3 regions of the Streptococcus nidrosiense genome follow, and region 1 is predicted to be linked to each of the others. Evidence: predicted binding sites of a transcription regulator. Region 1 holds the regulator's gene; each other region holds the start of a gene.
What was found. The regulator Rex, encoded in region 1, represses fermentation and respiration genes when NADH is low (regulators of the CRP and FNR family bind a similar motif). The targets are predictions, from matches to a motif close to TTGTGAANTANTTCACAA.
Positions count from the first base shown of each region.

Region 2: a site for Rex is predicted at 5,886-5,903, ahead of adhE (bifunctional acetaldehyde-CoA/alcohol dehydrogenase). Genes of this name have one in related genera too.
Region 3: a site for Rex is predicted at 7,325-7,342, ahead of AAFQ93_RS03405 ((S)-acetoin forming diacetyl reductase). Genes of this name have one in related genera too.

Region 1 is NZ_CP152419.1:1,414,243-1,424,767, reverse strand. It holds gene AAFQ93_RS06755 (ATP-binding cassette domain-containing protein) at 1-500, shown strand, start outside; gene AAFQ93_RS06750 (hypothetical protein) at 497-997, shown strand; partial or broken gene AAFQ93_RS06745 (IS5/IS1182 family transposase) at 1,564-1,830, shown strand; gene AAFQ93_RS06740 (VIT family protein) at 1,804-2,499, opposite strand; gene AAFQ93_RS06735 (O-acetylhomoserine aminocarboxypropyltransferase/cysteine synthase family protein) at 2,691-3,971, shown strand; gene radC (DNA repair protein RadC) at 4,035-4,715, shown strand; gene AAFQ93_RS06725 (gamma-glutamyl-gamma-aminobutyrate hydrolase family protein) at 4,739-5,428, opposite strand; gene AAFQ93_RS06720 (redox-sensing transcriptional repressor Rex) at 5,444-6,085, opposite strand; gene AAFQ93_RS06715 (DUF4649 family protein) at 6,167-6,382, opposite strand; gene AAFQ93_RS06710 (DUF1831 domain-containing protein) at 6,392-6,739, opposite strand; gene AAFQ93_RS06705 (cysteine desulfurase family protein) at 6,744-7,859, opposite strand; gene AAFQ93_RS06700 (ribose-phosphate diphosphokinase) at 7,875-8,819, opposite strand; gene AAFQ93_RS06695 (CYTH domain-containing protein) at 8,944-9,513, opposite strand; gene AAFQ93_RS06690 (GTP pyrophosphokinase family protein) at 9,647-10,318, shown strand; gene AAFQ93_RS06685 (NAD kinase) at 10,302-10,525, shown strand, end outside.
Region 2 is NZ_CP152419.1:508,981-519,505, reverse strand. It holds gene AAFQ93_RS02580 (RluA family pseudouridine synthase) at 1-479, shown strand, start outside; gene AAFQ93_RS02575 (ISL3 family transposase) at 583-1,839, shown strand; gene gap (type I glyceraldehyde-3-phosphate dehydrogenase) at 1,920-2,930, opposite strand; gene adhE (bifunctional acetaldehyde-CoA/alcohol dehydrogenase) at 3,199-5,850, opposite strand; gene AAFQ93_RS02560 (MORN repeat-containing protein) at 6,151-6,564, opposite strand; gene AAFQ93_RS02555 (low molecular weight protein-tyrosine-phosphatase) at 6,539-6,994, opposite strand; gene yajC (preprotein translocase subunit YajC) at 7,043-7,363, opposite strand; gene tkt (transketolase) at 7,481-9,457, opposite strand; gene ulaG (L-ascorbate 6-phosphate lactonase) at 9,572-10,525, opposite strand, start outside.
Region 3 is NZ_CP152419.1:698,758-709,282, reverse strand. It holds gene AAFQ93_RS03465 (TPM domain-containing protein) at 1-172, opposite strand, end outside; gene AAFQ93_RS03460 (LrgB family protein) at 606-1,301, opposite strand; gene AAFQ93_RS03455 (CidA/LrgA family protein) at 1,298-1,672, opposite strand; gene AAFQ93_RS03450 (MarR family winged helix-turn-helix transcriptional regulator) at 1,854-2,234, shown strand; gene AAFQ93_RS03445 (DUF4649 family protein) at 2,333-2,554, shown strand; gene trxA (thioredoxin) at 2,569-2,883, shown strand; gene queC (7-cyano-7-deazaguanine synthase QueC) at 3,086-3,739, shown strand; gene queD (6-carboxytetrahydropterin synthase QueD) at 3,739-4,182, shown strand; gene queE (7-carboxy-7-deazaguanine synthase QueE) at 4,175-4,891, shown strand; gene queF (preQ(1) synthase) at 4,910-5,401, shown strand; gene AAFQ93_RS03415 (MIP/aquaporin family protein) at 5,619-6,287, opposite strand; gene AAFQ93_RS03410 (DUF2785 domain-containing protein) at 6,397-7,188, opposite strand; gene AAFQ93_RS03405 ((S)-acetoin forming diacetyl reductase) at 7,462-8,226, shown strand; gene AAFQ93_RS03400 (thioredoxin domain-containing protein) at 8,328-8,777, opposite strand; gene pepF (oligoendopeptidase F) at 8,954-10,525, opposite strand, start outside.

The DNA.
Region 1 (10,525 bases):
GTACTCTTCTTAATATTATAGGAAGATTAGAAAAAATTGATAGTGGGAACGTTTTAGTTGATAAACAGGATATTTGGAAGATAAAAGAAAGAACCTTTTTTAAAAATACTGTTGGATATGTATTTCAGAATTATTCTTTAATCGAAAACAAAACAGTATATGATAATCTGAAACTTATCACTAAAGACAAAAAAATAATAACTGATGTACTTGAAAAAGTAGGACTGTCGAGCGACTATTTACATCAAAAAATATATGAATTGTCTGGAGGGCAGGCTCAACGTGTAGCTATTGCCAGAATGTTAATGAAACCACGTAAAATTATTTTAGCAGATGAGCCCACAGGAGCTTTAGATGGTGAGATTGGAAAAGAAATCATTCGTTTATTATTAAATGAAAGAGATGAAGATAAATATGTTATTATCGCTACGCATGATCCAGCTGTCTATAACAAAGTTGATGTGATCATTGATATGAAAGATATAGGGGATAATGTATGAAAAAGATAATTTATATTGCTTTGATCTTAGTAGCTGGGTTACTTGCCATCTTCCTTTTTGGAAAACAAATGATCATAAAAGAAAATACCAATAAACCAACACTGGAGTTAACAGTTTATACGGTTTCTTCTAGTGATACAGAAAAATGGAATAAAGTGAAACAAGTAGAAACGGAAGAAGCTACATACTTCATAACTGTGAAAGAAGTAGCGTCTTCAGAAGAAGTATTTTCAAACATTATTGCAAATGGTGCTGCTTTTGGGTTCGGAGTTCGTGAAGAAGAAGTGAAGCAATTTAATAATAATTTAGGAGACACTATAGAGGACTCTAAGCATAATAAACTCATTGAAATAGAATTTTTTACTTTTTCTGATGCTGACGAGGGATTTGTAGTAGCAAATTTTGACTATGGCAAAGAAGAGTTGAATTCTCAGAAAAAAGATATAAAAGGCTTATATAAAAAAATATATGAATCTTTTAAAGAAAAAAGTAAGTGATTGCGATTTATTTGCCTGTTTTGATAGAAAAAAAGTCAATTTTTAATACTAGTATTTTATCTTAATAATCGCGCTTTTTAGTTGATAAAACTTACAAATACTCCTGTAGAAGACAATGACATTCAGTTTACTTATGTGTATCATGTGTATATAAAGTTAGGTCTATCGCATCATCAATTTATGTTTATCAATAATCGAGCAGATGTTGCGTCAATTGATATTTCAGAAGTTCAGTACCAGTGTTTTATGAAAGAATCACTTTCTCATGTCATGCTTTATAATTACAGTAACAAAAAACACTTAGAAAATCCTGATAATGTTTACAGGTTATAACATAAATCAGTGGAGTTTGGAAGTAATTCTGTTCTGTTATATTCTAACAACTCATGAATATTGAATGTTTAGTTTATTTGTTGACAGTATCCCAAGTCAAATGTTTCTATAGGAAAACTCTCATACTGGTTGCCCTGACTTTTTTTCAGCTATGTTTATGAAAATGCACTGTTGACTTATGCTCTTCAAGTGTTCTCTGTAAGTAAATTCGTTATAATTAACTGTGATAATGTAGAGTAAAGATTGTTTTTTTCCTGCGAAGAGTTCATATTTGAGGCAAACAAGCCATTTAAACAGAGTTAGGATTCACCTTCATGACTATAAATCTAGCAAAATTGGCCAATAGTTTAGACTCTACAAGGTCAACTATTCAAAAACCACACAGTATTTCTTTCGGCTTGATGCTATTCAAGCTTGAAATCACTATGTGGTTTTATTTTAAAGCTAGTTTTTGCTCAGCATCAATTTTTAACTTAAATACTAAACAACTGTCCGAATAGATAGGTAACTCCCATGGTCAACAAACCGATACAAAGGTTACGGATCATGGCTGTTTTTATTGGGGCTTTTCCGAGTTTTGCACTGGTGTAACCTGTAATCAATAGAGAAATCGCAACGATAAAGACAGTAGCAGGGATTCTGTATTCGCTTGGGAAAATAATAATCGAAAGCATTGGTGGTAGGCTACCAAGTACGAAGGCAATAAAGCTAGATGCAGCAGCATGCCAGGGATTAGTGAATTCCTCATACTCGATTCCGTACTTTTCCTCAACTAAGGCTTTGAGAGGGTTTTTAAGAAATGCCTTGTTGGTTAAGAGCAGGGCTGATGTTTCACACTCACCATTTTGAAGATAGGCTGCGTAGAGTGATTTTTTAGCAGCTTCTATATCTTTATCCAAAAGTAATTGTTCGCGGGCTACAGCGGCTTCCTCCGTGTCTTTTTGAGTAGATACGGATACATATTCGCCACCAGCCATAGAAAAGGCACCAGCAAGAATTGCGGCTAATCCTGAGAGGAAGATAATCCAGATATTGTTAGTCGCACTGGCAACCCCAATAACAACTCCAGCGATAGAGATGATTCCATCATTTGCGCCCAGTACCCCAGCACGCAAGATATTTAAACGGCCAGCAAAGTTTGCATCAATTTCATGTGTAATTTCTGACATAGTGTTCTCCTTTCTAAACATTATAAAAGATAGGAGCAGTGAATACAAACATTTTAAACTATCTGAAAAAAGTTCTACAATTCTAATAATAGCCATAGCCATTTCTTATGCCAATATATAACAAAGTTGTATTTGTAACTGAACGAATTAGGTGATACAATGAACCTAATGAAATCTTTGGAGGTCTAAATATGACTCGTGAATTTAAATTTGAAACTCTGCAATTGCATGCAGGTCAAGTGGTAGATGCTACTACCAAGTCTCGTGCTGTTCCAATTTACCAAACAACATCTTTTGTATTTGAAGATACACAAGAAGGTGCAGATCTTTTTGCCCTTCAAAAAGCTGGTAATATTTACACCCGTATCACTAACCCAACAACTTCAGCCTTTGAAGAGCGTATCGCAGCACTGGAAGGTGGAGTAGGTGCACTTGCTACTGCATCAGGGATGGCGGCTCTTACTTATACTATCCTTGGACTTGCTCATGCAGGAGACCACGTGGTTGCAGCTTCAACTATCTACGGTGGGACCTTTAACCTTTTGAAAGAAACCCTTCCTCGCTATGGAATCACCACAACTTTTGTTGATATCGATAATCTAGAAGAAGTAGAAGCAGCGATTAAAGATAATACCAAACTTGTTTTGATTGAAACCTTGGGAAATCCAGTCATCAACATTCCTGATATTGAAAAAATAGCTGAAATTGCTCATAAACATCAGATTCCTTTGGTTGCAGACAATACCTTTGCAACACCTTATCTTATCAATGTCTTTTCTCATGGTGTTGACATTGCGGTTCACTCAGCAACTAAGTTTATCGGTGGACACGGTACAACTATTGGTGGTGTTATCGTTGATAGCGGGAAGTTTGACTGGGCAGCTTCAGGTAAATACCCTCAATTCGTCAATGAAGATCCAAGCTACCATAATTTAAGCTATACTCGAGATGTAGGTGCTGCAGCCTTTATCGTTGCTGCTCGCGTGCAATTGCTTCGCGATATGGGAGCTGCCCTTTCACCATTTAACTCATTCTTGCTTTTGCAAGGTCTTGAAACACTTTCTCTCCGTGTAGAACGCCATGTTCAAAACGCTGAGAAAATTGTTGATTTCCTTGTTAATCATCCAAAGGTTGAAAAAGTCAACTATCCAAAACTCCCAGATAATCCATATCATGCTTTGGCTGAAAAATACCTACCAAAAGGTGTAGGTTCAATCTTTACCTTCCACGTTAAAGGCGGTGAAGCAGAAGCTCGTAAGGTGATTGACAACTTGGAAATCTTTTCAAACTTAGCCAATGTAGCAGATGCTAAATCATTGGTAGTTCATCCCGCAACTACAACACATGCTCAGTTGTCTGACTCAGATCTAGAAGCAGCAGGAGTAACTAAAAATCAAATTCGTCTTTCAATCGGTCTTGAAAATGTTGATGATTTGATTGAAGATTTGCGACTAGCTCTTGAAAAAATCTAAAAATAACTAGTTTTTATCGAATTATAAATCCTTCTCACGAATAATTAAGTGAGGAGGATTTTTATGTATAGTATTTCTTTTCAAGAAGATTCGCTCTTACCAAGGGAACGCTTGGTAACAGAAGGAGTAGAGAGTTTGAGTAATCAGGAGTTACTAGCCATTTTGTTACGAACAGGGACTCGTCAATCTACTGTTTTTGAAATTGCACAAAAAGTATTGAATCAATTAAATTGCTTAACTGATTTGAAAAAAATGACTCTGCAAGAACTACAGAGTTTATCAGGTATCGGTAGAGTGAAAGCTATTGAGTTGCAAGCTATGATAGAGCTAGGAAGTCGTATTCACAAACAAGAAACCATGGAGGCAGAGAGTATCCTCAGTAGTCAAAGACTGGCTAAAAAGATGCAAGCTGAACTGGGAGATAAAAAACAAGAGCACCTGGTAGCGCTCTATCTTAATACTCAAAATCAAATCATTCATCAGCAAACCATTTTTATCGGCTCAGCTACTAGAAGTATTGCGGAACCAAGGGAAATTCTCCACTATGCTTTGAAGCATATGGCAACATCTGTGATTCTGGTTCATAATCATCCATCTGGTGCTGTCATGCCGAGTAGAAATGATGACCATGTTACGAAGCTTGTTAAAGAAGCCTGCGAATTAATGGGTTTGGTCTTATTAGACCATCTAATTGTCTCACACTCCGATTATTTTAGTTACCGTGAGAAGACGGAACTGGTATAAAAAACCTGTATGTGATACAGGTTTTACAATTCATTGACGACATAGTCGAAAAGTGTTTTATCTTTGGGGCGATTTTCAAAGAGAAATTCTGGATGCCATTGAACACCGAGGTAAGGGAAACCATCCGTTGTTGTAACAGCCTCGATAATTCCATCTTTAGGATCATGAGCTACAACCTTGAGATTTGGAGCTAGGTCCTTAATACTCTGATGGTGGAAAGAGTTGATATGGGAGATTTCTCCATAGATTTCTCGAAGAATAGTATCAGGCTCGGTGACTAAACGTTGAGTTGTATACTCGGCTGAAGTATCCTGCCAATGGTCTTCAATATCTTGATAAAGAGTTCCTCCCATAGCCACATTAAAGAGCTGGGTGCCTCGACAAACAGAAAAAATGGGTTTCTTCTGTTTAATGGCTTCTTTTATAAGAGCTAGCTCAAAAATATCTCTTTGAAGGTAGTAGTCATCGCTATCGATCGTTTTAGGTTCACCATAGAACTTTGGATCGACATTTTGTCCACCAGTTAAAATGAGTTTATCAATCAAGCCAATGTAGTAACTAGCCATTTCTTGATCACCAATGGGTAGGATAATGGGAATTCCCCCAGCTTCCTTGACTCCTTCAACAAAGCCTTTCGCAGCATAGCTCATCATAAGCTCATCATCAGGATGAGCTTTTTCGTTTCCTGTAATCCCAATAACTGGTTTTTTCATAAATGCTTTCGCTTTCTAATCCTCTTTTCTCATGAAATAGAGGAGAGTTTGCAATTCACTAGTTAAATCTACATACTGAGCTACCACATCTTTTGGTAGTTGGAGATGAACGGGTGAAAAGCTTAAAATTCCTTTAATACCTGCTTCGACAAGGAGATTAGCTACTTCTTGTGATTTGACACTCGGAACTGTTAAGATTGCAGTTTTAACATCTGCATTCTTTATTTTATCCTTGATTTGGGAAATTCCATAAATTGGGATTCCATCAGGAGTTTTTGTCCCAACTTCAGGATGATCATCCAAATCAAAAGCCATAATGATTTTCATTTTGTTTCGTTCGTGGAAACGGTAGTGAAGGAGAGCGTGCCCCATATTACCAATACCCACCAACATAACATTTGTAATAGAATTATCATTTAGAAGATCAGCAAAAAACGTCATTAGTTTTTTGACATCGTAGCCAAATCCACGACGACCAAGTTCACCAAAGTAGGAAAAATCTCGTCTAACAGTAGCAGAGTCAATACCAATGGCCTCGGCAATTTGTTTTGAGTTGGCTCTTTCAATTTTTTCTGCATGAAATCTTTTAAAGATACGATAATAAAGAGAAAGTCTCTTTGCTGTTGCTTTTGGAATAGCAGACTGTTTTTCTTTCACAAAATCACAACCTTTCTAAATACTATTTTATAGAAAGATTGTGAAAAAATCAACAAAAACAAGAAAAAACTAAGAAAAATCTTAGCTTATCTTCGTAAAATCATAGTGAGATAGAAAACGATAGAGATTTCCCAGAAGCCCCTGATAGATTTCTTTTCCATTATAGGTCAGAGAAGTAATGACAGTAGTATCTGGAAGAGTCACACAACCTGAAAGTGATAGCATGAGTGCTTCATAATCTTCGTATTCTAAAACGCGATCGACTTGATAGGTGTCTTTGTAAGTTAATCGAAACATAATTGCCTTCTATCTTTCGCTTTTAGTAAAGACATCACGTTCAACAAGACTATCCATCAAGAAGTAAAATTTCTCTTGGTGGATATGAGTTTCTTCTGACTTAAAGATATCGACTAAACGTAGACCAAATTTATCAGTGATGTTGATTTTTGCACCTGTTAAGTCTTTGTTGATGATAATCTTAAGTTGGAAACCTTCCCCACTATTTGGAACTTTTTCAAGAAGACGTGTTAGTTCATAGTTACCAACCTTAGTTTCAAAAAAAGTGTTATCTTTTAGAGTGAACTTTTTGACGGTTGGGCTAAGTGTGTAATCATAACGGCAATTTTTAAGACTAATGGTTTTTTCGAATGCCATTGAGTTAACCTCCAATGATTTCTTTTAGAGTTTGTGCGAGAGTGATTATTTCTTGCTCTGTATTTTGAGGTGAAATGCTGACGCGAACGGATTCGTGTAAGCGAGGAGAGTCCTCTCCGTAGAAAGCCTGAAGAACATGACTAACCTGAACGACGCCTGCAGTACAAGCAGAACCAGTTGAAATAGAAATCCCTTCAAGATCCAGACAAAGGAGTAGTAGATCATTTCGTTGACCTGGAAATCCAATATTAAGGACATAAGGTAGCTGGTCTTTTCCTTGATTGAGGTAATAGTCTGTCTCAGCCATTTCCTTTAAGAAGGTGTCTTTTAGTTGTTGAACATTTTCAAAGTTTTGTGCTTGGTTTTCAAGATCATCCTTTAGAGCTGCTACCATTCCTACAATGGCAGGAAGATTTTCTGTTCCTGCTCTTTTTTTCTGCTCTTGATCACCACCATGAAGGTAGGAATCAAAATCTGTAGATGCAGCATAGAGAAAACCAACTCCTTTTGGACCATAAAATTTGTGTGCAGAAGCACTGAGAAAATCAATTCCCAATTCTTCGGGAAGTATTTCTAATTTACCGACTGCCTGAACTGCATCGACATGATAGACGGCTGGATGATTTTTTAGAACCTCACCAATTTCAGCAATAGGTAACAGTGTACCAGTTTCATTGTTGGCAAACATAGTAGAAACAAGAATGGTATCTTCACGCAGTGCATTTTTGATTTGGTCTGCAGTGATTTCTTGATGTTCAGGCTGTAAAATAGTCACTTCAAAACCGAAATTTTCAACCAAGTATTTGATGGGTTCTAGAACAGCATGGTGCTCAATCGCAGTAGTGATAATGTGCTTCCCACGATTTTGATGGCGAAGGCAGTAGCCGATGATAGCAGTATTATTGCTTTCAGTACCACCAGTGGTAAAGAAGATATGTTGTGGCTTTGTTCCTAGTAAACTTGCTAGTTCTTGACGAGCTTCTCGTAATAGTTTACCTGCTTGACGCCCATGGCCATGAATACTAGAAGGGTTACCATAAGTTTCTTGCATGACTTGAGTCATTGCTGAGATAGCTACTGAAGACATCGGAGTCGTTGCAGCATTATCCAAATAAATCAAAAACTCACCTAATTTCTATTTAAATAGTGGACTAACTGGTTTTCTTTCGTGAATACGAACCATAGCATCACCAATCAATTCGCTAGCAGTGATGTATTGCACGTTTTTAGGTTTTCTACTTTCTGTCAAAACAGAATCTGTAACCAAGATTTCCTTAATATTTGTTGCATCTAATAACTCTGCAGCACCGTTAACGAACAATCCATGACTGGATACAGCGTAGATTTCAGTAGCACCATCGCGTTCCAAAATTTTAGCAGCTTCAGAGAAGGTACGGCCAGTGTTCAGAATGTCATCGATTAAGATTGCTTTCTTACCTTCAACCTCCCCGATAATGTAACCTTGGCTACGTTCAGAATCATCTTGTGCATAATCAATGATAGCAATCGGAGCATCAAGGTATTCTGCAAGACTACGCGCACGTTTTACACCAGAGTTTTTAGGACTAACAACAACCACATCTGAACCAGTTAAACCTTTATCGCAGTAATGTTTTGCAAAAAGTGGAATTGTGTAAAGGTTATCTACAGGAATGTCAAAGAATCCTTGAACCTGAACGGCATGGAGGTCAAGAGTCAATACACGACTAACTCCAGCTTTCACCAACATATTTGCAACTAGTTTTGCAGTAAGTGGTTCGCGAGAAGAAGCGATACGATCTTGGCGAGCGTAGCCGAAGTATGGAAGTACTACGTTAATAGTATTAGCACTAGCGCGAACACAAGCATCAACCATAATCAAGAGTTCCATCAAGTGGTTATTTACTGGATAACTAGTTGATTGGATGATATAAACATCATATCCGCGAACACTTTCTTCGATGTTAACTTGGATTTCACCATCTGAAAATTGGCGTGAAGATACTTTTCCAAGTGGAACACCTGCAGCATCTGCGATTCTTTGAGCAATTTCCTGGTTGGAAGATAGTGCGAAAAGTTTCATGTTTTTTGTATCTGACATCGATAAACCGTCCTCTTTAAACTAAGTGAATCGCTGTAGTGAAACACTTTTAGTGATAAATGCTCTCTACAACAGATTCTATTATTTTTCATCCCTTTTATTTTATCAAAAAAAGAAGATTATTTCAGTATTTTTTCATATTTTCTATAAAACGAACCAATTTTGAAGGAGCTTTTTTGTAATGGATTTCATTGGCTTGTAAAAATTCTTGGAAATCAAGACTACCTTGGTTGCCATCTTCCACTTCTAATTCAAGCTCATAGTCAACAATATCAAAGTATTCGCTTTGATCAAGTGCCATGAGTCCGATCGGAGTTTGCTTTTCGTAGCGAACAGTAGTTAGGCAACCTAAAACTACCCAGCCACTGGTTGAAAGTCCACGGCTAGTCAATTCGTCAAGAATCATTCCTTGTGGAAGTTTACATTCTTTAAGACAATGGTTTGCTTCCTCAAGGCTGAGACCTTGATTATACTCCATATTTCCGACTTTTTGTGGGATTTTTATGGTCAATTCAGCACTATTTTCAAAAGTACGAATGCGCATAGCGATTTTATGTTTGCGAAGGTAAAAATCAGGCGTGTCTAGGTAGTAATTTTTTTGTGTAATAGGTGTGACTCCTGAAAAGTGCTCCTGCAATCTTTGATATTCATCCTTGTTTAGAAGTGTTTTCATTTCAATTTCTAAATGTTTCATTTTTTTTACTTTTTCCTTATCTTTGAAAGCGATTGTATGGTATAATAAGCATTGTATTTATTGTATAAGATTTTTTCTAGAAAATCAAAAACTAGATAAATCGAGTGTATAGAGAATTGGATGAAAAAGATATATGATTACAGAATGGGAAGAATTTTTAGATCCTTACATTCAGGCTGTCGGAGAGCTGAAGATAAAACTCCGAGGTATTCGAAAACAATACCGCAAACAAAATAAACATTCTCCAATTGAGTTTGTAACTGGTCGAGTCAAACCGATCGAAAGTATAAAAGAAAAAATGGCTCGTCGAGGGATTGGATACGATACGTTGGAACAGGACTTGCAAGATATTGCAGGTTTACGCGTCATGGTTCAATTTGTAGATGACGTGAGCGAGGTTGTTGCCATCCTTCGTAAGAGGCAAGACATGAGAGTGGTACAAGAACGTGACTACATTACTCATCGAAAGGCTTCAGGCTATCGTTCTTACCATTTGATTATTGAGTATACAGTTGATACGATCAATGGGGCAAGAACGATTCTGGTGGAGATTCAGATTCGTACCTTGGCTATGAATTTCTGGGCTACCATCGAGCATTCTCTCAATTATAAATATCAAGGGGATTTTCCAGAAGAAATTAAGAAACGTCTGGAAATCACAGCAAGGATATCTCACCAATTGGATGAAGAAATGAGTAAAATTCGTGATGATATCCAGGAAGCACAGGCACTCTTTGATCCATTGCATAGAAAGTTAAATGACGGGGTAGGTAATAGTGACGATACCGATGAAGAATACAGGTAAACGAATTGATCTAATCGCTAATCGCAAACCTCAAAGTCAACGAGTCTTATATGAATTAAGAGATCGATTAAAAAAGAATAACTTTATATTAAATGATAAACATCCCGATATCGTGATTTCCATAGGTGGGGATGGGATGCTTTTGTCTGCTTTTCACAAGTATGAAGACCAGCTGGATAAGGTTCGCTTCGTTGGTGTTCACACGGG
Region 2 (10,525 bases), 910 kb from region 1:
CGAGCGGTCTCATCCTCTTTGCTAAAAATCCATTTATACTGCCCATCCTCAATCGATTATTGGAGAAAAAAGAGATTTCCCGCGAGTACTGGGCTCTGGTTGAAGGAAAAGTAGCTTCTAAAGAACTTATCTTCCGAGATAAAATAGGTCGCGATCGTCACGACCGTAGAAAACGGGTGGTGGATTTCAAAAATGGTCAATATGCTGAAACTCATGTAACTCGATTGAAGCAATTTCAAAGCAAGACCTCTCTGGTCCGCTGTAGATTAAAAACAGGACGTACTCATCAGATTCGAGTTCATCTATCTCACCACGGTCATCCAATCCTTGGAGATCCTCTCTACAATCCACATTCGAAAACTAAGAGACTAATGTTACACGCATTTAAACTATCCTTTGTCCACCCTCTGACTTTAAACCAATTAAGCTTTACTGCGCTATCAGACACATTTGAAAGAGAATTAAACCAAAATGGATGACATTTTCATCCATTTTTTCTTATAGATACAAAAAATAGATACAAAAAAAGTCCCATATGACCTATAATGAAAAGCGATCAAACAACTCATTAGAAAGAATCCTATGGAACAATTACATTTTATCACAAAACTGCTCGATATCAAAGACCCTAATATCCAGATTCTAGACATCATCAATATGAATACCTACAAAGAAATCATCGCTAAACTGGACTACGACGCCCCATCTTGCCCTGATTGCGGAAGTCAAATGAAGAAATATGACTTTCAAAAACATTCTAAGATTCCTTACCTCGAAACGACTGGTATGCCTACCAGAATTCTTCTGAAAAAGCGTCGATTCAAGTGCTATCATTGCTCGAAAATGATGGTCGCCGAAACCTCTCTCGTCAAGAAGAATCATCAAATTCCTCGTATTATCAACCAAAAGATTGCTCAAAAGTTAATTGAAAAGACTTCTATGACTGATATTGCACATCAGCTATCCATTTCAACTTCAACTGTCATTCGTAAGCTCAATGACTTTCACTTTAAGCATGATTTTTCTTGTCTTCCAGAGATTATGTCTTGGGACGAGTATGCCTTTACCAAGGGAAAGATGAGTTTTATCGCACAAGATTTTGATCAGCTCAATATCATTACTGTTCTTGAGGGAAGAACACAAGCTATCATCCGCAATCACTTTCTTCGCTACGATAGAGCAGTCCGATGTCGAGTGAAAATCATTACTATGGATATGTTTAGTCCTTACTATGCCTTAGCTAAACAGCTTTTTCCATGTGCTAAAATCGTTCTAGATCGTTTTCACATTGTTCAACATCTTAGCCGAGCTATGAGTCGGGTTCGTGTCCAAATCATGAATCAATTTGATCGAAAATCTCATAAATACAAGGCCATCAAGCGCTATTGGAAACTAATCCAACAAGATAGTCGTAAACTCAGCGATAAACGATTTTATCGCCCTACTTTTCGCATGCACTTAACGAATAAAGAAATTCTAGACAAGCTTTTGAGCTATTCCGAAGACTTGAAACACCACTATAATCTCTATCAGCTCTTGCTTTTTCACTTTCAGAATAAAGAGCCTGACAAATTTTTCGGACTTATTGAGGAAAATCTAAAGCAGGTTCATCCTCTTTTTCAGACTGTCTTGAAAACCTTCCTCAAGGTTAAAGAAAAGATTGTCAACGCCCTTCAATTACCTTATTCCAACGCCAAATTGGAAGCAACCAATAATCTCATTAAACTCATCAAACGAAATGCTTTTGGTTTTAGGAACTTTGATAACTTTAAGAAACGAATTTTCATCGCTCTGAATATAAAAATGGAGAGGACAATCGTTGTCCTCTCCAGATGTTAGCTTTTTATTCAACCCACTACAGTTGACAAAGAGCCCCAAAAAAGCAAGACCAGTTGGCCTTGCTTTTATCAACTCAAGAATTATTTAGCGATTTTAGCGAAGTATTCAAGAGTACGTACAAGTTGTGCAGTGTATGACATTTCGTTGTCGTACCATGAAACAACTTTAACCAATTGTTTACCGTCAACGTCAAGAACTTTAGTTTGAGTTGCGTCAAACAATGATCCGTAAGACATACCTACAACATCTGAAGATACGATTGGATCTTCAGTGTAACCGTATGATTCATTGGCTACTGCTTTCATAGCTGCATTCACTTCATCAACAGTAACGTTCTTTTCAAGAACAACTACCAATTCAGTTACTGAACCAGTTGGTGTAGGAACGCGTTGTGCAGCTCCGTCAAGTTTACCGTTCAATTCTGGGATTACAAGACCAATAGCTTTAGCAGCACCAGTTGAGTTAGGTACGATGTTAGCAGCACCAGCGCGAGCACGACGGAGGTCACCTTTACGGTGTGGTCCGTCAAGAATCATTTGGTCACCAGTGTAAGCGTGGATAGTAGTCATCAATCCTTCAACAACACCGAAGTTATCTTGAAGAGCTTTAGCCATTGGAGCCAAGCAGTTTGTAGTACATGAAGCACCTGAGATAACTGTTTCAGTACCGTCAAGAACGTCGTGGTTAGTGTTAAATACAACTGTTTTAACATCTGATCCACCAGGAGCAGTGATAACAACTTTTTTAGCTCCACCTGGGTGCAAGTGTTTTTCAGCAGCTGCTTTAGTAGCAAAGAAACCAGTTGCTTCAAGAACGATTTCTACACCGTCGTTAGCCCAGTCAATTTGTTCTGGATCACGTTCAGCAGAAACTTTAACGAATTTACCGTTAACTTCAAATCCACCTTCTTTAACTTCCACAGTTCCGTCGAAACGACCTTGAGTTGTGTCATATTTCAACAAGTGTGCAAGCATAACTGGATCTGTAAGGTCGTTGATGCGAGTAACTTCAACACCTTCTACGTTTTGGATACGGCGGAAAGCAAGACGACCGATACGTCCGAAACCGTTAATACCAACTTTAACTACCATTAGTGATTTCCTCCTTATGAAAATCATGAAAATTTTATTGTGAAAAGAGTAACTTGAATCACTACAAATCACCTTTCAACATACCTATTATATAACTATTTTAGTTTAATTGCAAGCGCTGGCCTTGTTTTTCTGATAAGCTTTGGTGATATTTTCATTTCTTTACTTAGCCTTGCAGCCTACTCCAATTCTATGCATTTCTTAATAAAAAATATATTCTCTAAGCATAAAAAACCGAGGTTTACCCTCGGTTTTGGCTGATAATCAATTATTTACGGCGTCCTGGTCTTTCTTTGTAACCATAGTAAGCATCTTCGATGATTTCTTGCATATGGTCAACCATTGGAAGACGTGGGTTAGCAGGTGAACATTGGTCTTCATAAGCAAGGAAGGCCAATTCACGTGAATGTTCTTTCCATTCTTTTTCGTCAATACCTTGTGCTTTGAAGTTCATTTGGATACCTACGCGCTCACCAAGTTCGTAGACAGCTTTTGCGTAAGATTCCACCCCTTCTTCTGGTGTAGAAGCTGGAAGTCCAAGCATACGAGCGATATCTTGATATTTCTCGTCTGCACGGTAGTAGTTGTACTTAGGCCATGTAGCTGTCTTAGCTGGGCGAGTACCGTTGTAACGGATAACGTATGGAAGCAAGATTGCATTTGTACGTCCGTGAACTGTGTGGAATTGTGCACCAATCTTGTGAGCCATTGAGTGAGAAATACCTAGGAAGGCATTGGCAAATGCCATACCAGCGATTGTTGAAGCGTTATGCATTTTCTCACGTGAGTGGAAGTCTGCATTCTTAACTGAGCTTTCAAGGTTTTCGAATACAAGTTTGATTGCTTGAAGAGCAAGTCCATCAGTATAGTCGCTAGCCATTTGTGATACGTAAGCTTCAGTCGCGTGAGTCAATACGTCCATACCAGTATCAGCAGCAACAAATCCAGGAACTGTCAATACCAAGGCAGGGTCTACGATTGCCACAGTTGGTGTCAATGAGTAGTCAGCGATTGGGTATTTACGGTTGTTTGCTTTATCAGAGATAACGGCAAATGGAGTTACTTCAGATCCTGTACCAGATGTAGTTGGGATAGCGATGAATTTAGTCTTCTTACCAAGCAATGGGAATTTGAAGGCACGTTTACGGATATCCATGAATTTTTGTACAAGGTCACGGAAGTCCACTTCTGGTTGTTCGTAGAAGAGCCACATTACTTTAGCAGCATCCATTGGTGATCCACCACCAAGAGCGATGATTGTATCTGGTTTGAAAGAGCGCATAATCTCAGTACCACGTTCAACTGTAGTGATATCTGGATCTGGTTCTACATCAGCAAATATTTGGTAAACAACCTTATTGCGACGAAGGTCAAGTTGTTCGATGATACGATCAAGGAAACCAAGCTCAACCATAGCGTGGTCAGTAACGATCATGACACGCTCAACGTCACGACATTTTTGAAGATATTGAATTGAATCACGTTCAAAGTATGTTTTTGAAGGAAGTTTCATCCATTGCATGTTATTTCTCCGTCTTCCGACTTTTTTGATGTTCAAGAGGTTAATGGCGCTAACGTTATCCCCAACTGAGTTACGTCCGTAAGAACCACATCCGAGTGTCAATGATGGCAAGAAGGCATTGTAAACGTCCCCGATACCACCGAAAGTAGAAGGTGAGTTACAGATAACACGAATAGCTTTAACAGCTTTACCAAATTCTTTAGTCAATTCTTCATCAGCAGTATGGATGGCAGCTGAGTGTCCAAGACCGTTAAATTCAACCATTTGACGGGCTTTAGCAATACCATCTTCACGGCTTTCAGCTTTCAAAACTGCGATAACTGGTGACAATTTTTCACGAGTCAATGGCTCGTTTTCACCAACTTCTTTACATTCTGCAGCAAGAATGTTTGTTCCTTCTGGAACAGTAAATCCTGCTTGTTCTGCAATCCAAGTTGCTGGTTTACCAACGATGTCAGCGTTCAATTTTGCACCAGCACAGTTTTTGCTGTTAGCTTTTACACCGAAGCAGAACTCTTCAAGGAGAGCTTTTTCTTTTTTGTTTACAAAGTAAGTGTGGTAAGATTTGAACTCTGCTACAAATTCATCGTAAATTTCTTTATCAATGATAACCGCTTGTTCAGATGCACAGACCATACCATTGTCAAATGATTTAGACATTACAATATCGTGAGTAGCTTGGCGGATGTTAGCTGATTTTTCAACATAAGCTGGAACGTTTCCGGCACCTACCCCAAGAGCTGGTTTACCACATGAGTATGCCGCTTTAACCATGGCATTACCACCTGTTGCAAGGATAGTTGCAACACCTTCGTGGTTCATCAATGCACTAGTTGCTTCCATAGATGGTTCAGTAATCCACTGTACACAGTTTTCAGGAGCACCTGCTTTAATCGCTGCATCACGAACGATTTGAGCTGCGTGAGCTGATGATTCTTGAGCTGATGGGTGGAATGCAAAGACAATAGGATTACGAGTCTTCAATGAAATCAACGCTTTAAAGATTGCTGTTGAAGTAGGGTTTGTTGTTGGAGTGATACCACAAACAACACCAACTGGTTCAGCGATAAGAGTCAATCCTGTTACATCATCTTCTTCGATAACACCAACTGTTTTAGTGTGGCGCATGTTGTTTACTACGTGCTCACAAGCAAATAGGTTTTTAGTTGCTTTATCTTCAAATACTCCACGTCCTGTTTCTTCAAAGGCATGTAAAGCCAATTCTCCGTGAGCATCAAGTGCTGCAACTGAAGCTTTTGCTACGATATAATCGACTTGATCTTGGTCGAGTTTACGCATTTCTTCAAGGGCAACTAAAGCATTTTGCACCAAACCATCGACATGCTTTTCAGCAGCGAGTTTCTTTTCTTCTGGTGTTACAGTTTTTTTATCAGCCATATTTTCCTCCATAGCTTTCAAGGATTGTAAGTCCTTTGTTAATTTTTTCACAAGTTCATTATAACTCTTTTTTAAACATTTGTAAACAGTTTCATATACATTTCACAAACTTTTTTTATTTGTTTGTGAAAACAATTTCAAATATACCCACACATGCACTTTTTCACTTAAAGTTTGTGAATTATTCCATAAAAGTTTTATTTTTCACAAACTTAGTTGTAAAACAGTCTTGTAAGCCGTTTTAATTTCCATGTAAGCGCTTTCTGTCATTCTGGAAGAATACCTCCTTCTAGGAGGAGGTTATTGTGCTTGTTGAAATAAACCTTGTTTGAAGTCCCCTTCATAGACTACTTCTTGTTCGGTAGTCAGTTTTCCTTTTCCTTCAGCTTGGCCATTTACAAAGGCTCCCTCATATACCCAACCTGCTTTAGCTTGGTAGGTACCTTTACCATTGAAGGCACCATTGCTAAATTCTCCAGTATAGGTATCACCGTTTGAGAAGGTAACAGTGCCCTGACCATTCATCTTACCACGAACTAGGCTCCCGTCATAAATAATAGCATCGTTATCAAGCTTAAGAACGCCCTGTTTTGGAAGATTGGTCAGAAATACGAGACCTGCACAGACAACAATGACGATCACTGTCGCAATTTCTAAACGGGGACGTGTTAAATAGACGCTATATTTTTCATAGAGTTTTTTTAAATTTTCCATGTTCACTCTCATTTTCTAAGCGACTTAACCAAGCCTGGCAACCAGCTAAAACTCGGTCATAAGTTTCTTCAAAATCACCTGTATACCAGGGATCTGGAACGCTTTCAGATGCAAAAGGCTGTATCTTATATTGTTGATCCTGTGGACACATCTGACGCAAATTAGTGAGATTAGACTCATCCATCCCAATGATATAGTCAAAATACTCAAAATCTTTTTTAGAAATTTGTTGGGAAGTTTTTGAAGTATCATAAGGAACACCATGACTTCGAAAGATTCCTTGCGTTCCTTTGTGGATTGGATTACCATGTTCCCAGGAAGAAGTCGCACGACTTTGAATCTCATATTTATCGGTCAGGGATTTCATTACAAATTCCGCCATGGGACTACGACAAATATTGCCAAGACAGACAAAGACAACTTTTTTCATCATTGTTCCTCTCATTTATAGAAAAACGGGAATGCATTCCACCCCGTTTTATTCTTCAATAGCACTGCCTTCTTCGATAACTGCACCTTCAGGTGTGACAGCTTCTTTGACTGGCAAAACTGTTCTAATTGCACCTAATTCGAAAGTCAAGTATACTCCGTCTACATCAAGTACAATCGTTTTGTTTTCAGTATCAACTTCGTCGACTGTACCGTAGAGACCACCGATAGTGATTACTTCGTAGCCTTTTTGAAGTTTGTTGAGGCTCTCTATACGTTTTTCAGCTTGTTTTTTTTGAGAACGTTGCATGAAGAACATCAAGCCGAACATCAAAACAAGCATAATCAAGAATGTTAAATTCCCACCCATTATTTTTTCTCCTTTGTAATTCAGATAAAACTACTATATCAAATTTCACTTGTTTTTACAAGATTGCACCTTGATTTTAGGTCAATAAAAAAACCAGAGCAAATGCCCTGATTTTTCTTATTTCAAGTTGTTTACAAGTTCTACTAAGTTTTCAACTGTAAATCCATATTCTGCTAAAACTTTTGGTGCTGGGGCAGATGCTCCAAAGGTATCAATACCAAGAACTGCTCCATCAAGACCAACGTATTTATACCAGTTTTGAGTTGCTCCCATTTCAACTGCCACACGGCGACGAACTGCATTTGGTAAGATTTCTTCTTTGTAGGCTGCATCTTGTACGTCAAATACATCTGTAGATGGCATGCTGACTACGCGAACTTTGCCACCTTGACTTGCCAATTCTTTAGCAGCTGCAACAGCAAGATTAACCTCTGAACCAGTCGCAATCAAAATAGTGTCAAAGTCAGTTGCATTTTCATAGACAACATAAGCACCTTTCGCAACCTTGTCAAAGTCTGTTCCTTCTTCAACAGTCAAGTTTTGACGAGTCAAGACAAGAACAGTTGGTGTTTTCTCGCTCTTCACTGCTTGATACCAAGCTGCTTGAGTTTCACGCGCATCTGCTGGACGGAAAACATTGAGGTTTGGAATCGCACGAAGACCTGCCAAGTGCTCAATTGGTTCGTGAGTTGGACCATCTTCTCCGACTGCGATTGAATCGTGGGTGAAGACATAAGTTACAGGAAGACCTTGTAGAGCTGACAATCGAACTGCTGCCTTAAGATAGTCTGAGAATACGAAGAATGTTCCACCATAAACACGAAGTCCACCGTGAAGAGCCATTCCGTTCAAGACAGTACCCATTGCAAATTCACGAACACCAAATTGGATGTTACGATTTAAGCGATTTGCATCATCTTGAAGTCCATCAGTTTTGATGTAAGTCATATTTGAATGAGCAAGGTCTGCTGATCCACCGAGGAAGGTTGGCAATTTAGCAGCTACTACATTCAAAGCATCCTGGCTTGAGTTACGAGTTGCTTGAGAGAAGCCATTTTCTAAAGCTGGGAAGTCTTCTGGAGTCAATTCAACTGGATCGCGCCCTTCGATGATTGCTTCCACTTCTGCAGCAAGTTCTGGGTGAGCTTCTTTATAATCTGCGACAAGTTTTGTCCATGCTTCGTATGCTGATGCACCACGGTCTGCAACATTTTCTTTGAAATCAGCATAAACTTCTGCTGGGATTTCAAATGGTTCGTAGTCCCAACCAAGGGCTTGGCGAGTTGCAGCAGTTTCGTCTGCACCAAGAGGAGCACCGTGTACAGCGTTAGTCCCTTGTTTGTTTGGAGAACCATAACCAATAACAGTTTTCACTTCGATCAAAGATGGTTTGCCTGAAGCCTTAGCTTCTTCAATAGCAGCATGAATAGCTTCTAAATCTGTTCCATCTTCTACCAAGGCTGTATGCCAACCGTAGGCATTGTAACGATCGCGAACACTTTCTGTGAATGAATCTTTTGTCTCACCATCCAAGTTGATATCATTTGAATCATAAAGAACAACCAACTTGTCAAGCTTTTGCAAGCCTGCATAAGAAGCAGCTTCGCTTGAGACACCTTCCATCAAGTCACCATCTCCACAGATAACGTAAGTGTAGTGGTCAAAGATGTTATAACCTTCACGGTTGTACTTAGCTGCAAGGAAACGTTCTGCTTGTGCAAAACCTGTCGCAGTCGCAATCCCTTGTCCTAGAGGACCTGTTGTTGCATCAACCCCTGCTGTATGACCAAATTCTGGGTGACCTGGAGTTTTAGAGCCCCATTGACGGAAGTTCTTCACTTCATCCATACTCACATCTTCAAAACCAGAAAGGTGGAGAAGGGCATAAAGAAGCATTGAACCATGACCAGCTGAAAGAATAAAACGGTCGCGGTTAATCCAGTTTGGTTGAGCTGGATTGATACGAAGTTCTTTAGTGAATAGGCTGTATGCCATCGGTGCAGCTCCCATAACCACCCCTGGGTGACCTGAGTTAGCTTTATTGATAGCGTCAATACCTAGAAAACGAATCGCATTAACAGATAGATTTGACATAGAATTTCCTTTCTCTTTGAGGTGATAGGTCTATCACATATTCTATTTGTACTATTATATGAAAATTATCCGTATCGTGCAACATACGGATAACCTCCAGAAAAAATTTTTATATTAAAGCAAGGCTTTGAATTGGATATTTGAGTCTTGTTCGAAGCAGTCATCAAAACCACGTGGGTGATGGTATTCTATTAAGTGTTGGTCTTGAGGATAAGTGTATTTACCACCAACTTCCCAGATAAATGGATGGAAATCGTATTGCAAGCGATCTTTTCTCATTTTCCAAAGTTCTAGGATTTCATTGGTAGAAGCCATGAAGTTAGACCAGATATCATAATGAACTGGGATAATGACTTTGGCACGTAGATTTTCTGCCATGCGAAGAAGGTCGATAGAAGTCATTTTATCTTGGATACCTACTGGGTTTTCACCATAGTTATTCAAAGCAACATCAATTTTGAAGTCTTTACCATGTTTTGCAAAGTAGTTAGAGAAGTGAGAATCAGCTCCATGATAGATGGTTCCACCTGGTGTTTCAAAGACATAGTTAACAGCCTTTTGAGCCATTTCTTCATCTGTAACAGCCAACCCAGCAAGTTCGCCGCCTGTTTCGTCAGCTCCATTTACTGGTAGAGTTACCAAGCAAGTACGGTCAAATGATTCTACCGCATGAATCTTCATGTCTTTTAGTTCGATAGTATCACCTGGCTTCACAACGATGATGCGTTCTTTTGGAACACCCCAGCCTTCCCAGATTTGTCCACAATGGTAAGGACCGATAAACTTAACATGATCTAACTTAGGATTGTTGAGAATTGCTGCAGCTGTGTATGGGTCGATATGGTCACTGTGGAAGTGTGAAACCAAGTAGTAATCTAGTTCGTTAATTGCAAATGGATCAATAACCATTGGCTGAACACGCAAGTTTGGTTGCAATTTACGAACACCTGCCATATTTGCCATTTGGTGTCCACGAACCATATCTTTCACTTTTTTGGTTGATTTTCCACGGTTTGACCAAAGGTCCATGACAACGTTAGCACCACCTGGTGTCTTAATCCAAGTACC
Region 3 (10,525 bases), 720 kb from region 1:
CATTCAAATCACGAATTTGTGTGATAGTGTCCTCTGTCAAATAATGATTTGGATCGTAGATACCATAGTCTGGTTTTTCAGGTGCGGTGAATGCTGATAGGAAGAGAAATACCATCAGCAATCCAAGCAGACGCGCCAAGAAAGGATTCTTAAACAATCTATATTTTTTCATAATAACCTCCCTGTTCAAGGAAAATTGTTTAGAGAATTATAGCATTTTGATTTTTACAAAGAAAGTACATTTTCATTACAAATCCATGACGCGAACTAAGAAAAAGATGTTATTTTGATGACAAATCGGACTCTCTAGAATGCATTAAATGGTCTAAATTTCCACCATATTGACTGCAACCTCTATAAGGAGCAAGCACAAGCACTCGGAACCAAGCTTAGATAAATTTCACATAGGGTGGATCTGTTGGCAAGTATTATTGCTTGGCATTATAGTTCAGAAGATTTGCATCTCTTGATATCGAAGGATGATCACACAACTCATGACAAAAGAGAGGATTTGAGAAGGAGGAATTCCTGAAGGTCGATTTTTTGCGCTTTTTTTACTGTTTTTTTCAAATAAAATGCCCAGCTACTAGAGCTGGGTTTTTGCGTTAACTCAAGATCAAATTGGCTACGATCGGACTTACAAATACGTAGAGAATACCTGTAACACCGATGGCTAGTCCTCCCATAGCACCTGCAACTGGTCCATAGCGAAAGGCCGTTCCAGTTCCAACGGCGTGACCTGTTCCACCCAGGGCTAGTCCAGCCGCTACTGGATCGTCTATTTTTAGCCACTTTAGAAGTGTTGGGCCGATAACGCTGGTCAAAATCCCCGTCGCTACTACAACTACTAGGGTCACGGTAGTCAAGCCTTGCAACTTTTCTGTAATTCCTACTGCCATAGCGGTCGTTACTGACTTAGGAAAGAGGGAAATGGCTAGGAAAAAGTCCATGCCAAAGATTTTTGCGACTAGGGCTGTAAAAGAGGTATTGACGATGACAGCTAAGAAACTCCCCAGCAAAATACTCCTAGCATGATGCTTCATCAAGTGGAAACTCTTATAGAGGGGAATTCCTAGAGCCACTGTTGAAGGAACAATCAAGTTATTAAGATAAACCCCACCTTGGTAGTAATCTTGGTAGGAAATGCCAGTCACCTTTAGAAAGATGATAATAAAAATAGCTGACAGCAACAAGGGAGTCGTTAAGGGATGAGGATAGCGTCTGAAAATCATCATTCCCCCAAGATAGGCTAAGATTGACAAGGCAATCCCAAATAGGGGATTGGATACAAATTCGCTCATTTAGCACCTCTTTCTTCGTAGTCACCTTCATAGCGTTTTTTGATAAATTGAACCACAAGCGCAATCAAGATGATATTGATTACTGCTGCAAAAAAGACAATCAAGACAATAGGTAGGAGATAGGGAGCAATCACATCAAACTTTTCCATAATTCCAACCGCAGGAGGTAGAAAGAGGATGGTCATGTTGGCCAGCAAAAAGTTCCCCACCATATTGACATGGCGGATACGCAGCCACTTGAACTGCAAGGCTAGAAACAGAATAATCAAGCCGATGATACTTCCAGGGATCGGCAAATGAAAAAAACTGGAGATTCCTTCACCGATTAAAGAAATCACAAAGAGAATCATTAACTGAACATATAACTTCATCGTAAACTCCACAAATAGACTTTCTGCATACCAGTTTACTCTTTTTTCAGAAAATTTCAAGGAAATATATAAGAAACATCCTTCTTGCTATCCAAACCAAAAAGGTGTATACTAATTGCGTGCGCAAGCATCATAGATGCACTAGTATGATTACACTATTATAGAGGGAAAGGAGATGGACATGACTTACTTAGAAAAATGGTTTGACTTCAACCGTAGGCAAGTAGAGCTAGAAGCTATTTTAGAAGAGACCATCGCTGAGCAGAGTGAACAAACCTTGACACTCAAGGAATTTTACCTCTTGCACTTTCTAAATCAGGCTGAAGGCAAATCCCTACGACAAATCGACTTGCCAGACAAACTCCACCTGAGTCCTAGTGCTGTTTCACGGATGGTGGCTCGCTTAGAAGCAAAAAACTGCGGTTTACTTAGTCGGAGATGCTGCGACCAGGACAAGCGAGCTAGTTTTATCTGCCTGACAAGCGAAGGACAGACTACCTTGGCTTATTTACAAACAGCTGTTGAAGAAAGCTTAGCAACAAAATCAAACTGGTTGGCCTAACATATTTTTTTAAAAAAACTTGCGTGCGCAATCATTTTTCTTGACATTCCTTTTTTCAAGGAGTAAAATGAAAACATGATTTAGCAAAGGAGAATCCTATGATTGAAATCACCTATCTTGATGCCAGCAAGCAAGAGAGAACCATGACCTTCGAGTCATACGAAGAATTTGAACGTTCTCAACAGGCCTGCTTGATCGGTGTCGCAGACTATTACCCCGTCCAAAAAGTAACCTACAAGGGGCATGATTTGGACTACCATGGGACTTACGGAGATGTCTTCTTCTATCTCATGAAACAAGATTTAAGCCAATATAACTAAAAAGGAGAAATACTATGGCAAAAGCAATTACAGACGCAACATTCGAACAAGAAACTAAAGACGGATTGGTCTTGGTAGACTTCTGGGCAACTTGGTGTGGCCCATGTCGTATGCAAGGTCCAATCTTAGACAAATTGTCTGAAGAACTTTCAGAAGATGTCTTGAAGATCGTTAAAATGGACGTTGATGAAAATCCAAACACAGCTCGTTCATTCGGTATCATGTCTATCCCTACTCTTCTTTTCAAAAAAGATGGACAAGTGGTGAAACAAGTTGCTGGTGTTCACACTGCAGAACAAATCAAGGCAATCGTTGCTGAATTGAGTTAATCATACTAGAGGCCAAGTGCATTCATTTGGTCTCTTTTTTCTTGTCCTTTGCCATTTTTCAAAAAATATGCTAGACTGTAGGTAGAATATTACGATGTTTGGGACATGCCATCGCTAAAAAAAACCTCTACTTGGTATTTTTTAGCTCCCTCATGGGAGCTTTTTGCGTGCTCTGAACATTTCCCATTTTGGAAGGAGTACTATGAAACGTCAATCAGCCTTGGTCGTCTTTAGCGGCGGTCAAGATTCCACAACCTGCCTCTTTTGGGCCAAAGAACACTATGAAACAGTCGAAGCTGTCACCTTTGCCTACGGTCAACGTCATCATCTCGAAATTCAAGTTGCCCAAGAAATCGCTAAGGAACAAGGCATTCGTCATCACATCTTAGATATGTCTCTGCTGGGGCAAATCACTGAAAATGCCTTGACCTCTGATATGGATATCGAGCAAAAAGAGGGAGAGGTTCCCAATACCTTTGTTGACGGTCGCAACCACCTCTTTCTATCCTTTGCGGCTGTTCTTGCCAAGCAACGTGGTATTAAAGACATCGTGACAGGTGTTTGCGAGACAGACTTCTCAGGCTACCCTGATTGTCGAGATGTCTTTGTCAAATCTCTCAATGTTACTCTCAACCTTGCCATGGATTACGACTTTGTTATCCAAACACCTCTCATGTGGCTAGACAAGGCTGAAACTTGGGAATTAGCCGACCAACTCGGTGCCTTTGACTATGTTCGCGAAAAGACCTTGACCTGCTACAATGGGATTATCGGAAGTGGCTGTGGAGATTGCCCAGCCTGCCACCTACGTCAGCATGGTTTAGATGTCTATCTCTCACAGAAAGGAGAGGTCTAATGTTTTTTGCACCCAAAGAAATCAAACAGGAAACAGGGGAGTCTCTTGTCTACAATCCTCACAGAACCTTGGTATCAAAAGAATTCACCTTCGATGCTGCCCACCACCTCTTTCACTATGAAGGAAAATGCAAATCCCTACACGGTCACACCTATCATCTGCAAATCGCGGTCAGTGGATTTTTAGATGAACGTGGCATGACCTACGATTTTGGGGATATCAAACAAATCTACAAGGACTACTTAGAGCCCCACTTGGATCATCGCTATCTCAATGAAACCCTGCCCTACATGAATACGACTGCTGAAAATATGGTTTACTGGATTTTCCAAACCATGAGCCAAGAGTTGCCAGAAGAGCGCGGTCTCCGTTTGGAATATGTTCGCCTCTATGAAACTCCGACTGCCTTTGCAGAGTTTAGACGGGAGTGGTTAGATGACTAAGGAACGTGTCCTCAAACTACCAGTTCTGGAAATTTTCGGCCCTACCTTTCAAGGCGAAGGTCGTGCTATCGGCCAAAAAACCATGTTTGTCCGCACTGCTGGTTGCGACTACCACTGCGACTGGTGCGACTCTGCCTTTACTTGGGATGGTTCTGAAAAACCAACTCGCATGACAGCTGATGAAGTAATCGCTGAGTTAGATAAACTAGGAAGCTACGACTATGTCACCCTATCTGGGGGAAATCCTGCTATCCTAGCAGCCAATATGGCTCAACTGGTCACCAAACTCAAGGAACGTGGGGTCACTCTAGCTGTTGAGACCCAGGGATCCCGCTGGCAAAATTGGTTAAAAGATATCGACCAAGTCACTCTGAGTCCTAAACCTCCTTCCTCCAAGATGGAAGTCAACTTTGAGACCTTGGACTTTATCGTTTCCCAACTAGACCCAGACAAAGTAACCTTTAAAATCCCTGTCTTTGATGATGCAGATCTGGCATTTGCCAAAGGTATTCAAGAACGCTACCAACCAGATGTCCTCTTCTTATCGGCAGGAAATCCTGAGCCCAAGGCTAGAGGCAATATTGTCCAAGACCAACTGGACCGCCTCAAAGAACTCTGGGAACGTGTCGCTGCCGACGATAGCTGGGGCAATGTCCGCGTCCTTCCTCAACTCCATACCCTCCTCTACGACAACCAACGTGGTGTTTAAGATTAGAAAGAAAAAATCATGTCACAACAAGAAGAAATGAAGAACCTAAGCCTACTGGGCAATAAAGAAACAACCTATATCTTTGACTATCAACCAGAAGTCCTGGAATCCTTTGACAATCGTCATGTGGAAAATGACTATTTCATCAAATTCAACTGCCCTGAATTTACCTCACTGTGTCCAATTACCGCTCAGCCAGACTTTGCAACGATTTATATTTCCTACATTCCTGACAAGCTCTGTGTCGAGTCAAAATCCCTCAAACTCTACCTCTTTAGCTATCGAAACCATGGAGATTTTCACGAAAACTGCATCAACACTATCGGAAAAGACTTGGTCAACTTGCTAGATCCTCGCTACTTAGAGGTTTGGGGGAAATTTACACCTCGCGGTGGTATTTCAATCGACCCTTACTACAACTACGGTAGACCTGGAACCAAGTATGAAGGATTGGCAGAACAACGCCTCTTCCAACATGATCTCTATCCAGAGAAAATTGACAACCGTTAAACTCATACTCAATGAAAATCAAAGAGCAAACTAGGAAGCTAGCCGCAGATTGCTCAAAGTACTGCTTTGAGGTTATAGATAAGACTGACGAAGTCAGCTCAAAACACTGTTTTGAGGTTGCAGATAGACGCTGACGTGGTTTGAAGAGATTTTCGAAGAGTATAATACGAAAAAGCCCTGTTCCTCAAGCTGAGGAGCAGGGCTTTTTGAGTTTCAATTATTCTTCAGTTCCAAGGAAGTTTTTAGCAACAAGAGCTGCAAGAACTCCACCAACGATTGGTGCAAGGATGAAAATCCAAACTTGTTGAAGAGCTGCGCCACCTACCAAGATAGCAGGTGCCAAGCTACGAGCGGGGTTTACTGAAAGTCCAGTGATGTTCAAGCCAGCTAAAATCAAAGCTGTCAATGATAAACCAATTACCAAACCAGCGATTGCACCATTACCTTTGCTTGCTGAAGTTACAGTCATAATCACCAAAACAAACAAGAAAGTTGCAATTGTTTCAAACAAGAAACCACCAAAGACAGTTACACCATTTGCCAAGGCATTTTCACCAAGACTTGCAGTTGACATTCCTGAGTTAGACAAGAGGAAGAATACCGCTGCTGACGCAAAGAAAGCACCAACCACTTGACCAAGGATGTAGTTTACAAGCTCTGAAGATGACAAACGTTTGTTTACAAACATAGCGATAGAAACAGCTGGGTTCAAGTGAGCACCTGAAACAGTTCCGATTGAGAAGGCTGCGACTACGATTGCCAAACCAAAAGCAAGAGCAATTCCAAGGTGTCCAAGTCCTTCAACACCATTTCCAAAAACAACAGCTCCTGTTCCAATGAACACAAGCATAAAAGTACCGATTAATTCAGCAACAAATTTTTTCATGTTAAATCTCCTTTTTTCAAACTATGTATTAGTCTATCAGAAGAAGGAAAGGGTTTCAAGAAATGTGCTTGGAACTTTTGTGCAAGTTTTCACATTTGATAATCAAAATCTAATATTGGAAAGATTGAATAGCTTCTTTCAAGTCATCTTGTAAACTATTTCTCTGGTCGAGTTGAACATAGACTTCTAAGAGACAGGATCTGAAATTGGAAAATTTATAAAAATCTTCCCTCTCTTCTATCGGGAAATCAAGTGATTTTATCCAAGAAGCCAGTGTCGCTTGCTCCACCTTTCCTTGCAAAATAGGTTCGTAAAGGACTCTGGCCAAGCGCCAGTCCTCATCATCTATAAACCGAATCGTAATTCTTTTAAATAGTTGGCCAAGTATGTCAAATACTTCATGAACTCTGTTTTTAGGAAAGTCTGGATGACAAACAACTTCAGTCAAAAGATCAGCCCCATGAGCAAAAGCATGCACCCAACCATATTGACTTGAAAAACCTGTCGTATCCTCTTCTTTTTCAAGGTAGTGCAACCCTTGATCGAGCAACGTATTTCTGATATCAGTTTTTAGCTCTCGATAAAAAAGAGAGTGTTGATTGCCATCAGCAGATAAGAGATAGGCATAAATAAGTGCCCTAAAAGAACGTTCAAGCGTGAGAACTCCGATCTTATCAAGCTCTTTATCTAGTCCACCATCAGAAACAATCACATCAGCGATCAACTGAAATTGCTCCTTGGTAAATAACTCTTCTTGAATCCCTCTAGCCAGACTAGTAAAAACCAATTCATCGCGAATCTCTGGACTAGTATCCCCTAAGTGCTCAAGCAACCACAGGATTTCTTCTTGACGATAACTCGGTTCTTCTTCTACTACTTTTCTTTTCAATTCTGGATACATCTGCCTACCTCCAATCATACACATCTATTATACAACATTCTTTTCTAGCTATCTTCATTATAAGAGATAAATATGTTAGTCTCAGATTTTTTTTCACTCTTAGAGGGTTAATTTTTTCCAAAAACCAAGTATTTGTTTGACACAAATTTCACAAAGGTGTATACTAAAACGTGATAGGACTTCTTTTAGAAACCTATCACGACTCACTTATAAACCTTTTGCTGTTCTTTTATGAACGTTTGAATGGTATCACAGATACCGAGGAGGAATCATATGTCTAAAGTAGCTATCGTTACAGGTGCAGGTCAAGGGATCGGTTTTGCAATCGCAAAACGCTTAGTTCAAGATGGTTTTAAGGTTGGAGTTTTAGACTACAACGCTGAAACAGCTGAGAAAGCAGTTGCTGAATTGTCAGCAGATAAAGCTTTTGCTGTTGTAGCTGATGTGTCTAAACAAGCAGAAGTTGCTGCAGCTTTCCAAAAAGTTGTCGATCATTTCGGAGACTTGAACGTTGTTGTAAACAATGCTGGTGTCGCTCCTACTACACCTCTGGATACAATTACAGAGGAACAATTCGCTCGCACATTTGCTATTAACGTCGGTGGTGTGATTTGGGGAGCACAAGCTGCTCAAGCTCAGTTCAAAGCACTTGGTCACGGTGGTAAAATCATCAATGCTACTTCTCAAGCAGGTGTTGTCGGAAATCCAAACTTGACTGTTTACGGCGGTACAAAATTCGCTGTTCGTGGTATTACTCAAACATTGGCGCGTGATTTAGCAGAGTCAGGTATCACTGTCAACGCCTATGCTCCAGGTATCGTTAAAACACCAATGATGTATGATATCGCTCATGAAGTTGGAAAAAATGCAGGAAAAGACGACGAGTGGGGTATGCAAACATTCGCAAAAGATATTACATTGAAACGCCTATCTGAACCAGAAGATGTAGCTGCAGCAGTTAGCTTCCTTGCTGGACCAGATTCAAACTACATTACAGGTCAAACCATTATCGTTGATGGTGGTATGCAATTCCATTAAGATTAAGAAAGTGAGGTTGGAAAAAAATCCAACCTCTTTTTTCATCTCTACGATTCCAATTTTCGGAGTCATTTTTTATCATTTATAAGAATTCTTCAGAACTATTCATTCTTTAAAAATGACAGTATTTCTTCAAGACTAGCAGTACTCCCCTGCTCTAAATAGCGTGATTTACTACCATTTTGATAGACTGAAAGATTCGGAACCGTTTGGATATCCATTTCTTTTGCAAAGGCTGTAATCTCATCCTTTTCATCAGAAGCACTATCCAAATAATAGACCGTCTGGTGACTTTTTTGAATCGCTAGAGCCAAATTGGGCACAAACTTTTGACAGTAAGGACAGGATTCTCTTCCAATGTAGACGACAAACTCGTCGCCATTTGCAAGTTTGGAGCGCATTTCTTTCATATTGATTGCTTTAGTATACTGAACAGCCTCCTGATAAGTTTTTGGAAGAACAGGTTGACTGAATTTCCAAATCATAAACAAAATCGGCATAGCAATTCCAATGATAAACAAGCTAAGTTTTTTATTGACACGCACTAGCATCTCCGTCCTTTTCTAAGTATTTTCCCCTAGTCTAATCGCCCACGACAAGATATAAAATCCAACCGATAGATCTATAATGATGCAGAGTCTGAAGACAAAGTCTTCAGCAAACTTTATGAAATAAATGTCATTCTAAAATCTCAACAATATAGCTCTATTGTTGCACTTTTATGATTTTACTCTCCCAACTGGGCACTGTAGGCGATAATTTGATCAACCGTGTCTGACAAGAATTGAATGGTATCACGGAGTGGTTTATCTGTTGAAATATCGGCTCCAATAATCATAGCTGACTCAAGTGGTGTTTTGCTACCTCCTGACTTGAGGAGATTGAGCCAGTCTTCAGCTCCAGTTTCTGATTGTTTCAGATGGAGATAGCCAGCAGTTGAAATTACAAGACCGGCAGAGTAGGTGTAGCTATACAAGCCCATGTAATAGTGAGCTTGGCGCATCCAAGTCAAGGCCGCATCATCATCAATCTCAATAGCATCTCCCCAGAAATCTGTCAAAACTTCCTTCATAATGCTGTTGAGCTTGCTTGCTCCAAAGGTTTCCCCTTCTTCAATCAGTGTATAAACCTTACGCTGAAAGGCTGCTTCCAAGAGGTGGGTGATGAAATTATGGAAGTAAGTATCTGTCAAGCGGTGAGCAAGGGCAAAACGTTTTTGACGTGGATCGTCAGACTGATGTTCCAAGTAATCACTTAAAAGCAATTCATTAAAGGTTGATGGTGCTTCGACATAGTAGGTCGACATGTGGGCGTTAAAATAGCTTTGGTGATTATCTGAAAAGATAAATTGACCAGAATGCCCGATTTCATGAATCAAGGTATAGACATCACTCAAACGACCTGTCCAGCTCATGAGAACATAAGGATGCACACGGTATGGATCAGCTGCATAGCCACCAGAATCCTTGCCACTATTGGCAGCAAAGTCCACCCAGCGTTCTTCTTGATAGCGAGCAACTTCCTGACAATATTCTTGTCCCAAAGGTTCTACCGACTTCATGACCAAATCATAGGCATCATCAATGCTAACCTCTGGATTCAGAGCACTATCCAAGTCCAATTTCCAATCAGCAAATGTCATCTTCTCAAGACCATTCACCTTGGCAACATGCTTGAGATATCGCTGAGCAACTGGCGCAAAGTCCTTCATGATGAGGTCAATCTGACGATCAAACATGGCACGGTCTACTTCTTGTTCAGCCAGAAGATAATCAAAAACTGAGCCGTATCCCTTCATATCTGCCAATAGTTTTTCAGACTTGACTTGAGCAAGGTAGTCTGCAGCTGCCGTATTTTGGTGCTTACGTAGTCCTTCTGAGAAAGAACGGAAGGATTTCTCACGAACCTCAGCGTCCTCGTGGTTTTGATAGAAGTTTTCATAGGTCACAAAACTGTTTTTATAGGTTTTTCCATGGGCTTCAAAATTGGCCATTTCAAAGTCCCCAGCTCGCATTTTAGTATAGATATCCTGTGGACTGTAGAAAACTTCACCCAGATTGGTCAAGGCCTTCTCCACATCAGCCCCAAGATAGTGGGCTTTTTTGATTTTGGCTTGACGAATGGCGGCCGTCAAATGTGGCAATTCACCCAAACGATCCAAGACTTCTTCATCTGCTTCTACCAAGGCATCATCAAAGAAGGTCAAAGCTACGCTGGCATCTGTCTCAAAGTCCATCCCAGCCTGAGCAATATTGGCAAAATCTTCATTACCATAGTCTGTCGTCTGAGGCATAAAGCT